Regions from separate parts of the Priestia sp. SRI_019 genome, predicted to be linked through region 4. Evidence: riboswitches for the same ligand, from Rfam matches in the RefSeq annotation. Region 4 holds a riboswitch; each other region holds the start of a gene.

Evidence for each region. A riboswitch is a leader RNA that binds a small molecule or an ion and turns the genes downstream of it on or off. The one in region 4 is predicted to bind thiamine pyrophosphate.
Region 1: linked by a shared signal. The riboswitch ahead of AC2YJL_RS19695 (acetylornithine deacetylase) and the one ahead of AC2YJL_RS23930 (thiamine phosphate synthase) in region 4 are both predicted to bind thiamine pyrophosphate.
Region 2: linked by a shared signal. The riboswitch ahead of thiT (energy-coupled thiamine transporter ThiT) and the one ahead of AC2YJL_RS23930 (thiamine phosphate synthase) in region 4 are both predicted to bind thiamine pyrophosphate.
Region 3: linked by a shared signal. The riboswitch ahead of tenA (thiaminase II) and the one ahead of AC2YJL_RS23930 (thiamine phosphate synthase) in region 4 are both predicted to bind thiamine pyrophosphate.

The regions. Positions count from the first base shown of each region.
Region 1 covers NZ_JBYCZN010000003.1:273,408-276,596, forward strand. The annotation lists gene AC2YJL_RS19690 (MupG family TIM beta-alpha barrel fold protein) at 1-776, shown strand, start outside; TPP riboswitch at 996-1,098, shown strand; gene AC2YJL_RS19695 (acetylornithine deacetylase) at 1,213-2,490, shown strand; gene tenA (thiaminase II) at 2,496-3,167, shown strand; gene AC2YJL_RS19705 (ABC transporter ATP-binding protein) at 3,160-3,189, shown strand, end outside.
Region 2 covers NZ_JBYCZN010000002.1:237,425-240,613, reverse strand. The annotation lists gene AC2YJL_RS11535 (ethanolamine ammonia-lyase reactivating factor EutA) at 1-1,078, opposite strand, end outside; gene thiT (energy-coupled thiamine transporter ThiT) at 1,235-1,843, opposite strand; TPP riboswitch at 1,876-1,976, opposite strand; lysine riboswitch at 2,151-2,335, shown strand; gene AC2YJL_RS11525 (amino acid permease) at 2,438-3,189, shown strand, end outside.
Region 3 covers NZ_JBYCZN010000002.1:649,269-652,457, forward strand. The annotation lists gene AC2YJL_RS13605 (sodium-dependent transporter) at 1-11, opposite strand, end outside; gene AC2YJL_RS13610 (hypothetical protein) at 188-370, opposite strand; gene AC2YJL_RS13615 (TspO/MBR family protein) at 673-1,419, opposite strand; TPP riboswitch at 1,655-1,753, shown strand; gene tenA (thiaminase II) at 1,849-2,538, shown strand; gene AC2YJL_RS13625 (aldehyde dehydrogenase) at 2,567-3,189, opposite strand, start outside.
Region 4 covers NZ_JBYCZN010000006.1:70,334-73,522, reverse strand. The annotation lists gene thiO (glycine oxidase ThiO) at 1-987, opposite strand, end outside; gene AC2YJL_RS23930 (thiamine phosphate synthase) at 971-1,594, opposite strand; TPP riboswitch at 1,717-1,818, opposite strand; gene AC2YJL_RS23925 (hypothetical protein) at 1,977-2,192, opposite strand; gene crcB (fluoride efflux transporter CrcB) at 2,240-2,629, opposite strand; gene AC2YJL_RS23915 (fluoride efflux transporter FluC) at 2,630-3,046, opposite strand.

The DNA of each region.
Region 1 (3,189 bases), on a different contig from region 4:
TATCTTCACTTGGCGTATCTGGTATTAGACTAGACGATGGGTTTAGCACAGCAGAAACTCTTTCGCTTGCGAATGAATTTTATATTGCTGTTAATGCAAGTACGTTATCCACACAAGAAATTGAAGCACTCTTATGTGCAGGTCTTCATCATCATCAGCTGCTTGCATGGCATAATTTTTATCCTCGACCTGAAACAGGGCTTGAAGAAACATTTTTTCAAAAGCAGACAGATTTATTTAATGAACTTCGTATCCCAGTCTGCGCTTATATTCCTGGGGAAGGCGAAAAGAGAGGCCCTATTTATCAAGGTCTTCCTACTAGAGAAAAAGACCGTAATAGATGCCCTTTTACCTCTGCAGTGGATTTATACGGCTGCGGAGTAGCGGAGGTTTATATTGGAGATTCATGCGTCGGTTCAAGTTTATTAAAGCGTTTAGTTCAATATCAAGAAAGCAGCATTATTCCGCTGCGCATTCGTTCACCTCATATAGAGGGAACGTACAGCGTGCGTCCAGATGTATCAAGAGACGCTCTGCGTTTAGTTGATACTCGATCTGTAAAACCAGTGCCGCCATTTCATACAGTCGAGCGCAGAATCGGAGCAATTACAATGGACAATGATGGCTACGGACGTTACAGAGGAGAGGTTCAAATAGCTAAAACGAATTTGCCTGCAAATGCGAATGTGAACGTGATTGGGTATGTGATAGAAGAAGATCATGAGCTGCTTTCGTTAGTGAAACCGAGGCAAAAACTTGAGCTTATTCCTGTCTGAATGGAAAAACGGTGTATTTTTAAAGAAGCCGATAGCTAACTAGTAAGCTTATAAAAGTAAAGAGCACATACTACTGAAAAAAGGTGTGTGCTTTTTATTTTACTAAAAAGGAAACTATTTTCATTGCTAAATCATGAACCTTTCTATTGAATAAAACGCTTTACTATGATAAAACTATTACAGGTAAACATATGATAATCGTTTAATTTTATAGAGATACAACGCCACTAGGGGTGCTTTCTAAGCTGAGAGAGACGAGAAGTCTTAACCCTTATGACCTGAACTAGGTAATACTAGCGTAGGAAAGAGGTATTGTAATGGATGTTTTGTATGGTATTTCCTTACGAACTCGTTATAATAATTTTTTGTATATAAACAAAAACACTTCTTTCCTGCGAAAGAAGTGTTTTTTTATGCGTAAAGGAAGGTGTCATACATGGAAGAAACAATTGATTTGCTTGTCAAACAGGTAGAGGATCGCAAAGGGGAGCTAATCCAGTTAGTAAAAACGCTTGTTTCATATAAAACGCCAGCGCCTCCTGCACGAAATTCTCATGAAGCGCAGCGCTACGTAGCGGATTTTCTTAAAAACTGCGGTTTTTCCATCGATATGTGGGATTTATATTGCAACGATCCTATTGTAGTGGGCACGTTAAAAGGAAAAAAATCAGCTGACTATCAAAGTTTAATTATTAACGGGCATATGGATGTAGCTGAGGTACAAGAAAATGAAAAGTGGGAGACAAATCCATTTGAAGCTGTGGTAAAAGACAACATGATAATCGGACGCGGAGTTGCTGATATGAAAGGCGGCTTGGCAGGAGCATTATTTGCAGTTCAGCTTTTAACAGAAGCAGAAATCGAACTGCCGGGAGACTTGATTTTTGAATCCGTTGTAGGAGAAGAAGTGGGAGAGGCAGGTACGCTGCAATGCTGTCAGAAAGGATATACAGCTGACTTTGCGCTTGTTGCCGATACGAGTGATTTACATATTCAAGGTCAAGGCGGAGTGATCACGGGCTGGATTACGATAAAAAGCAGTAAAACCTATCATGACGGTACACGCCGAAGTATGATTCATGCTGGAGGAGGGCTGTTAGCTGCGAGTGCTATTGAGAAGATGGCAAAAGTGATCGGAGGGCTGCAAGAATTGGAGCGCCACTGGGCTGTTACAAAGAGCTATCCAGGGTTTTTGCCAGGGACAAACACGATTAATCCAGCAGTGATCGAAGGTGGAAGACATGCTGCTTTTATTGCAGATGAATGCAGGCTGTGGGTCACCGTTCACTATTATCCTAATGAATCATACGATCAAGTATCAAAAGAAGTGGAAGAATACATTTTAGCTATTGCAAAAGCAGATCCATGGTTAAAAGATAATCTGCCAACCTTTGAATGGGGAGGCACGTCAATGATTGAAGACAGAGGAGAAATCTTCCCCTCATTAGAAATTGATGAAAATCATGCTGGAGTACAGCTGCTTGCAAATACTCATGAACAAATAGAAGGGAAAAAACCTCCAATTGATGTGTCAACTAGCGTAACAGATGGGGGATGGCTAGCTGATGCGGGGATTCCGGCCGCTATTTACGGTCCGGGAAATTTAGCAAATGCACATGCTGTGAACGAACAATTAGATATAAATCAGCTTGTTCAATATACAAAAGTGATGGTGCAGTTCATTTATACGTGGCTGCATACGCATAAGGAGTGATCATCATGAAATTTAGTGAACGATTATACGAAAAGCTGCAGCCTATTTGGCGTCAAAATCATAATCATCCCTTTGTACAGGGAATGGGAGACGGAACGCTTGAAAAGGAGAAGTTTCGCTTTTACATGATTCAAGATTACCTTTACCTAATTGATTATGCCAAATTATTTGCGATTGGAGCCATGAAAGCTACCGATCTTCAAACGATGGGGAAATTTGCTGCACTTTTGGATTCTACATTAAACGAAGAAATGAGCCTGCACCGTGAGTATGCCAAGAAATTTGAAATCAGCGAAAAAGAATTAGAAAAAGCGCAGCCATCTCCTACAACGCTTGCATACACACACTATATGCTGCACGTTGGTCAAAGCGGAACATTAGCTGAATTAGTGGCGGCTCTTTTGCCTTGTATGTGGAGCTATTGGGAAATAGGAAAAGAACTCAGTGAAAAGCCTGGAGCTGAAAATGAGTTTTATCGAGAGTGGATTGAAATGTACAGCTCAGAAGAATTTGGAGAACTAGCAACATGGTGCATTAATTTATTCGACTCACTTACTGAAGACAAATCAGAAGCGGAGTTAGAAAAGCTCGAAGAAATTTTCTTAAATACAACGCGTTTTGAGTATATGTTCTGGGATATGGCTTATAACGAAGCGATGTGGCCAATTCATGAATAAGTCTGTGTTATCTTTTCAAAAC
Region 2 (3,189 bases), on a different contig from region 4:
ATGCCGCTCGAGCTCTTTCTTGAAACATCAGCGGATTCCATTTCTCTTCTTGCTGAACAGGTATCTCTACAATCGGGATATTTTTTAACGGCAGCCGCTTCGACCCAATGTATACAGTTGATCCGCTAACTTCTGTATTTTGCATACCAGCCCCAATTACAGTAGCGCGCGTTGTCTCAGCGGCTTGAGAAACTTGGATGGATTGAAAATGATATGCTAGAAGCGGACCAACGTCTCCATGTATGGCCACTTCTTTCACTGTTTTTGGCTTTTGCTTCTCCATCATTGCTCCTACTCCTCCTGAAACCATGATCATTTCGGGGATAGAAAATCTTGTATGAGGAGAAACGAGAAGCGAGGAATTTTGATTCAGCGCATTTACATAATTCACGGTTTCTTCAGCTAGTAATTGACAGATAGACGAGAGCTTTTCAAATGTTGCTTTTTCACCTTCTCGCAGTGTTAAAGAATTATTTTCCAAAAATTCAGTTAAATGAGACGAAACGTAGGTGACAAAACCGTCTGAATTCAGACGAATTAATCTTCCCCCCACATGCAGTGTAAACGTTTCTATAACTTTTCCATTTTGACATAAAGCGATGTTAGCAGTTCCTCCTCCTACATCAATATTGGCAATTACTGCATTTGTTTCAGCAGAATGTTCGATTGCTCCTGATCCTTTTGCTGCTAATATTCCTTCCAGGTCAGCGCCAGCTGTTGCAACAACAAAATCCCCAGCATGTTCGGCTAGATAGTGAACGATACTTTCTGCATTTTGCTTTCTGGCCGTTTCTCCTGTGATGATAACAGCACCTGCTTCCACTTGATCTAAGGAGATTCCTGCATTCTTATACTCTTGTTCTAGTAGTACCGTTAATCTTTGAACATCGATTTCAACATCGTTTAGCATAGGGGTGGTATAGATAGAACTTGCATAGGTTACGCGACGATCAATAATTTGACAGCCTGGCAGCGTAAACTGATTTTGTTGATTTGCTATTAACAGCTTGCTTACAATCAGTTTCGTTGTGCTTGTTCCAATATCTAAACCTATGCTCGTGATCCATTTCTGTAGCATGCTATCAATCCTTTATCTCGTTTGAATATGGTGATTATCATAAAACAGTTTTTTGAATATTTCACTAACTATGTTATCAAACCTGACACACTTTTGTGTAAACAAAGGTGACAAATGACAAAAAAGACTAAATCTTGGTAGATTTAGTCTTTTTGCTTATGATGAGTGTGATTTAGTTATAATCATTCTTGATGCCGATGGAATTAATAGTGAAAGAATGATTAAGCAGGCTATTAGTGATCCTACCATTGAAATCCCGTTCATTGAAAAAGAATACCATAGAGCGGACATGCCCTTTGGCGCATATGATCCCCAGAAAATAATACCCGCAATAAAGTGCCAGAAATACCGTGCGAAGCTGCCGATAATAAGGGATAAAACAATCAAAACAAAAGCTTTTGATCTGTTATTGTTAGCTAAATTTGTTTTAATAGATTGCGAAAAAATACCTCCAAAACCTATAAAAGCAAAAGCCACAATATATTCAATAAACGTTTGCAGCGCTGTTAAAATATAAGCCGTTCCTGTTGCCAACTGTAAAAGCCCCCATAATAGACCAGATAGAGCCCCGCCTTTTACTCCCCAGCGAAAGCACATAATAAAAATGGGCACCATGGAGAACGAAATACTCACAGCCGTTGCAATCTTAATGGAAGGCAAAAGATCAAGTAGAAGTGCTAATGCTGCAAAAATAGCTATTTCAATTTTAGCCTGTAAAGGTAATGCTTTATTCACGTTTCTCACTCCTGTTTTTGAATCATTCATATCAAACGGTTTACACAGGAGTAAGCAAATATATGCTACTATTCCCACATTCCTACGCTAGCGTTAACTAACAGGTTCGAAGGGTCTGAACAATTTGTTCACTCTCAGCACGGCGGCTCCCCCTGTGGTACGTTCGGATATTTATGTAGTATTATGACAACATTCATTATATCATATGTAACAAAATAGATTCGAGAGATTTCAAAGATGTTTCTATTTTCTGAATCTATTTTTTATAATGACAATCGTTTTAGTATTTGGTATACTTCTTTTATGTCAAATGAATATAAAAAACCCTCATCCTAATCGATGAGGTAGAGGTCGCAGTTTTTAATAGTAAAGCAACGGAAATGCAGAGAACATTGAGGATGTTGCTTGAAAGGAAAAATTGCCGAAGTTTAGATCACTTCTCGGTTGATTTAAGCTGGGGCTGTCTCCGAACAGGAACAGAACTGTCACATCATGCGAGTGATGTGAAGAGCTATCTTCACGGAAGGTTGACGCGGTTTTCAGATTTAAAAGCGCGCACATATACTGCGGGCTTTTTTTATGTTATCCCGTCTCTTTCCGTACATTCGAAAGGAGTATTTATCTATGCAAGAGCAGCAAGAATTAAAACGTGGGTTGAAATCTCGCCACTTAACGATGATTTCATTAGGAGGAGCCATCGGAACCGGCTTATTCCTAGCAAGTGGTGGAGCAATTCACACAGCAGGACCTGGGGGAGCGCTTTTAGCTTACGCTATCATTGGTGTCATGGTTTACTTTTTGATGACCAGCCTAGCGGAGCTCGCAGCTTATATGCCTGAAGCCGGTTCGTTTAGTACGTATGCGTCTCGGTTTGTAGATCCATCCTTTGGTTTCGCTCTCGGCTGGAACTATTGGTATAACTGGGCTATTACGATTGCAGCTGAATTATCTGCTGGAGCCCTTATTATGAAATTTTGGTTCCCAAACTCTTCTTCTATTTTATGGAGTGCCCTGTTTTTATTAATTATGTTTGGGCTTAACTACCTTTCTGTAAAAGGATTTGGTGAATCTGAATTTTGGTTTTCGTTAATTAAAGTAGTAACGGTTATCATCTTTTTAGTTATTGGTATTATGATGATTTTTGGTATCTTTAACAATGCAGCACCAGGTTTTAAAAACTTCACGCTTGGTGATGGACCCATTCACGGTGGATTCTTTACTGTCTTAGGTATTTTTATGGCTGCTGGTTTTTCATTCCAAGGAACAGAGTTGCTTGGAGTCGCAGCTGGAGAAAGTGAAGATCCGGAAAAAACGGTTCCTCGTGCAGTTAAACAAGTCTTCTGGCGCATCTTGTTATTTTATATTTTAGCTATTTT
Region 3 (3,189 bases), on a different contig from region 4:
CCTTTACTCATATAATGTTACTCTCTCCTCTTCTAAACTCAAAACTCACCTGATTAGTACTGTACCATAAATGCAGAAGAAAATCATTCCCGTTTTACTTTTTTCTATAAAACGATATCTATATAGAATAGAAAAAATGAAGAAGCAGCTGCTTCTTCATTTTAAGGTCGGTGTTTCTATTCAAAATTTATTCTCTGTACGATGATTCATCTCCACGGTAGGCTTCTTGATTTGAAATTTCTTCAATATGCATATGCCCTTCTCTCTCTAAACGAAGGACCGTACGCTCTGCATCTTCATAGCTCTCGCACGTCACTTGTTTATATTCCATATCATCTTTATCTGTGTAGGCGACTAAATATGTTTCCATTTTAACTCCTCCTATATAACCTGTATGTAACGTATGTTGCCTTTTTCGTTTATTTCTAAACATATAGGCTCCAAACATAAAGCCTAGCATACTATAATAGCGGAACTTCAATTTAAAAAAGTTGAATTTTTCATTATGCGCCGATGCAACATGGAGGTTACACTTATGACATTTATTTTATCATTCGTACCAATTGTTGTTCCTTTTGGTATTTTAATTAGCTTAATTGCTTTTACAGCTGCTTTTTTACAATCAAAAGAGCATCATAAAAAGCTCTAGCTTACAAAAGCTAGAGCTTCTTTTTAAAAACGTCTATAACGTTTAATCAGTCCCACAATAATGGCAATTGCTAATAAAACAATCGAAATGATAACAGTAATGACAATTGGCTGATTTCCACTTTGCTTCACTGCAATGGCAACATAAGCCCAGATAAAAACAAGCGGATAAACAGCGTCTCGGTTTTTTAATGTAAACACAATGCCCAGCGCAGCTCCTACCAGCAGCATAATGATCGTCCATGCTAACTCGTTTAGGCCAAGCAAGCGCTGTATTCCATTTGCTTGAAATACGACAAACACATTGACGATAGTCGCAACAGAAATCCATCCAAGATAAAGCGAAATTGGCAGACGCATAAACCATGTCGTCATCCGAGAATGCTGAATAATGGAATACACAATCATTAATGTACCTAAAATAAAGAGCATAACTAAAAGGGATAACTTATAGTAATCGTTTTGGAAAATAAAGATCCACGCACTATTTAACAAACAGTTTAGAAAAAACCAAATGCCGATACGTGCATATATTTCCTTTTGATCTTCTCTTGCAAAAAATTGGCGTATAACCCAAATGGTTAATAACAAATAAATAACGCCCCAGATAGCAAAGGCATAACCCGCTGGTGTAAACAACGTAGGAACTTGCGCAGAAGCCTCTGCCGTTGTTTTTCCTCCTATTGGAATGGCATTTGCTAAATAATTCACAAGCAGTGTAATAGCCAAGCCTACTGCATTTAATATAGCATACAAACGAAATTTCGCCATTTTGTTCTCTCCTTTCTTCTATTTATATGGGAATGTTTCGGAGACGAAAACGGCTCTTCCCTTCATTAATACCTCTTCTTCCCTAAAAATATGCATTTTTAAACAAAAATGATTAAAAATAGCTTTAAGAAGCTCCCTCTTTAAGAAATTTAAGAAATAAAAACGGTTAGCGCACATTTTCCCATAACGCTTTCTATTTTTCAGAATATATGGTAAGTTAAACATAGATTAATAGGAAGTCCACTAGGGGTGCCCACCGGCTGAGACAAGTTTTCTTGATCCCTTTGAACCTGATCTGGCTCATACCAGCGTAGGAAAGTGGCAATGTTCAGTTTTTTACTGTCCTTTGCCACTCCGTTTATAAACGGAGTGTTTTTTATTTCCTTTATGTGCTTGTTTGTGACTTCCTCATATTAAAGGAGGATTTTGATGTCATTTTCATCTCAATTAAGACAAGAAGCAAACTATATTTACGAAGCCATTTTTAACCATCCTTTTATTAAAGGAATTGCTGAAGGAAACGTGCCAAAAGAAGCGCTGATTCACTACGTTTCTCAAGATTACGAATACTTAACAGCATTTGTTCGCATTTACGGGGCTGCTTTAACAAAATGCCGCACGCGTACCGAAATGGAAGCCTTTAATGCCGGCATTTCTACGGTATTACATAGTGAAGTACATCCTCACAATAATTTTTGTGAAGTAGCAGGCGTACGTTATGAAGACCTTCACACTGAGACGCTTTCACCGACGGCCAGCCACTACATTAACCATATGACAAGTGTTGCGCACACAGGCAGCTTAGCGGAAATCATTGCAGTGCTTCTTCCATGTCCATGGACGTACGTTGAAATTGGCCAGCGCATTACAGAACAAGTAAATCCATCTCCTTCTCATCCTTTTTATGAATGGATTCAGTTTTATAATAATGAAGAAATGAATGGCACAACACAATGGTTTTGTAACAAGCTTGATGAACTCGCCGAACAAGCGACTGAAGAAGAACGTAACCGTATGAAAGATCACTTCATCAAAAGCTGTGAACTGGAGTATTTATTTTGGGAAATGGCATATACCCAAGAAAAATGGCCGCTTTCTCAGCTTTCACTTTCAAAATAACGAAAAAGCCTCCTGTCAGGAGGCTCTTTTATTTCAATAATTTTTTGATCATTTTCAAGCTTTGTTTTTCCGAAGGATAGCGGAATGACAAATCAAACTTGGTTGTTTGAGACAGCATGCTTTTAAAATGAGTGAATGTCTGAAAGCTGTCTTTTCCATGATATTGACCCGTGCCGCTTTCTCCCACTCCGCCAAACGGCAAATATGGCGTAGCGATATGCATAAGCGTATCGTTTATACAGCCTCCTCCAAATGAAAGGCGCTCCGTTATGACGTTTTGCACATCTTCACTTTCTGTAAATAAGTAAAGAGCTAACGGCTTAGCTTTTTCTTGAACTTTATGAATGACTTCGTCTAGTGTTTCATATTCAATCATAGGAAGAATAGGTCCAAAGATTTCTTCTTGCATAACATCTGATGTCCAGCTTACTTCACTTAACAACGTAGGTTCTATTGTTAGCGTGTCCTTATTGTACCCGCCTCCAACTATAGCATTTCCGTCTTTTAAAAACTCAACTAGCCGAGTAAAATGGCGCTCACTGACAATACGGCCGTAGCGGTCGCTTTCAAGCGGATTGTTACCGTAAAATTGAGAAATTGCTTCGCGAAGTTTTTCTACAAGCTGCGCTTTTACCTTTTTATGCACGAGCA
Region 4 (3,189 bases):
CATGTGTAGATTCACTATTTCAGGATGCTCTCCTAAATAAGGCCAGCCATCATTTGTTTGTGGACGAAGACCTGCCCATGCTTTTTCAAATGTGGCTTCTTTAATAGCCGGCAGAAGCGCAGAAGCTTTATTCAGCAAAAATTGAATACCTTGTGCAGAAACCGTCTTGGTAAAATCATGCTGTAGCTTAGTTGCCCCTATTACGATTCTTCCACCAGTCTTTGGCACTAAGTAAAAACCTTCATCTAAAAATATCGTTTTAGAAAGCAAAGGCTTATGACTTTGCAAAGCAATACACTCCCCTTTTACAGGAAACACCTGACCTAAATGTTCAGAAGAAATAAAGCGTTTAGCCCATGAGCCTGCTGCAATAACTACTTTTTCTCCATAAAAAGATCCTTTGGACGTCTGTACACCTTTTACTGTTTCATTTTCCATAATAAGAGAATGAACGTCACAGTATTCGAATATATCTGTTCCGTGATACAAGGCTCCATGAGCAAGAGCTTGCGTTAACTTAGCCGGAGCTAGCTGGCCGTCCCCCGGTATTGTAATGGCTCCGTATATGTCTGGAGAGAGCCCGGGTTCTAACAAACGCGCTTCTTTTACATCAATCCATTTTACATGTTCATCCCACCTGTGGTGCTGAGCGGCTTTTTTCTTTAATACGTGTGCATCTTCTTCTGTTACAGCGACTTTTAATAAGCCTTTTTGAATGAGCTCTACGTCGATGGCCGTTTTTTCTTTTAGTTCCTTCACCAGCTCAGGAAACATGCTTCTGCTCTTAATAGCAAGGTCTAAAAGAGGACCTTCTTCATCAATTTCAGCTTGAGCACCTAAAATACCAGCGGCTGCACTTGAAGCTTCACAACCAATTTGATTGCGCTCAAGAATGGCTACTGATGCTCCTTGTTTTGACAAATGATAAGCGATAGAAGAGCTAATTATGCCTCCTCCGACTAACAGTACATCATAATGCTGCTTCATTTTCTCCACCTCCAGATGTCCATATATGAGAATATTGTTTAATCGCTTTAAGGGGATCTTGCGCAAGCATGACACTAGACATCACAGCTATACCATGTGCTCCTGTTTGCAGTACCTCTTTGGCATTTCCAGGTGTAATCCCACCAATCGCAATAACTGGTATCTCCACAGCGTCTACTACTTCTTTTAGCGCTGCTATCCCTCGACTTTTTAATCCTTTTTTTGAATGAGTTGAATAAATATGTCCGTATAGAATATAATGAGCGCCATCTTTTTCAGCTTCTAGAGCTTCTTCCACAGAGTGAACTGATTTTCCCACAATAAGAGAAGGAAATGCGTCTCTAACACACGAAACATCTAAACTATGATAGGCAAGCTGTACGCCTTTTGCTTTTAAAGCATGCGCTACATCAACTCGGTCATTTACAATAATTTTAGAGCGACAAAATGGCAGGCTTTCTAGCAAACATTGAATCTGCTTTGCCGTTTTCTTTTTTTCTCTAATATGAATGACACCCACAAAAGGCTCAATAGCCGTTAAAATGTCCCGAACCTCTTTAACTGGCTGCTTATCTGTTGTAATGACATGAAATTTAGGAATATCCATATGATCGAAACCTTTCCATTCAGAATAAAGAGAAATTTCAATCACTTCATCTTGTGTAGAGGGCTTGATTACATACAAAAAAACCACTCTACAACGTAGAGTGGTTAGCATGTATCGTTATGTAAACATGATCGCCACTTCCCTACGCTGGTACAAACCAGATCAGGTTCAAAGGGTCCGAAATACATTCGTCTCAGCTTCAAAAAGCTCCCCTAGTGATTGCTATTTATTGATTTTGTTTTTGCACTTAAAATTATAACACAACTAGATGTAAATACAATATCTCTTTATGCTCTTACGGCTCTCTTCCTTTTATAGATGTATCTTTTAAGCTTCTTTACTAAGAGGCCCGGCGCACCGCATCATTCTGCTTTTTATATAGTTAGTAATCGGTATAGTCGTCAAATTCTTCTTTGTCTTTTTCCTTTTTCCGATCCCATATAAACAGCAGGAGTAACATAATAAAAGTTAGAATATAAAAACCGTAAAAAATAAATGCCGCCACAACATTTATAAATAAAAATAAAAAACCGATGATCTGACCTGCAACAGCTACAATCAACAAAATGTATTTCCAAACTTCTGCTTTTCTATCCATTCTCTACTTCTCCGTCTTTTTGTTTTTCCCTACTAGAAACGTTCTCTTTACTTAAATAAAAACGTTCCTGCCATTAAACCGACTGTAAATAAACCAACTGTTCCAAATGCTGAAATCCCCACGTAAGCCAACATTTTCCGATAAGATTTTTCTCGAATTAACTGTACGGTTTCCACACTAAACGTTGAAAAAGTGGTAAAGGCACCAAAAAAACCAATGCCAATCATTAAAAATATTGAATCATCATAAGCATGACTCGGAACCTTTCCATAATAACTACCGTAAAAAAGACCAAGGCCAAACGCACCGAGCAAGTTTACAAACAGCATTGATACTGGAAAAGGAGGGTTTGAAACTGCTTTTGTAACTTTTAAACCCAAAAGATAACGGCATATTCCTCCAGCTGCTCCACCAAGTGCCAAGCTCACTATGCTCATTTACTTCACCTCATGTACTTTCACTAAATTTTCCCCTGCCGCTTCACCGCATAGATAGCCTGCTAAAGCAAGAAGGATTCCACCTACTAAAGAGACAATGACATAAATGGCTCCCCCAAATAAATGGTGCTGAGTGAGAGAAATGACGTCTCCTGCAAACGTTGAATACGTTGTAAAACCGCCGCACACGCCAACTCCTAGTCCAAGCTTTATCCATTCTTTTGGCTTTTTCCACACAAAAAATCCTGTTAATAGGCCTAGTATGAAGCTTCCTAATAGGTTTTCGATTACCGTTCCTATTGGATAGCCCGTATATAATAAGGAAAGATTCAGCAAATAACGTGCATATGTACCAGCGATAGCGCCAAAGGCAATTGAGATTAAGTTTATGGCTTTCATCATATCGCTCCGTTTCATAAATTCTTCTTTAAGTGTACCATAAGGAATTTATTTCTACCTTAACATTTAACTATATGTTTATTGCACCAAAAGTCATGAAAAAATGAAAGAGAAAATCGTCGCATGAAACTTCCTTTTTACTCCTCAAATATCCCTTAAAA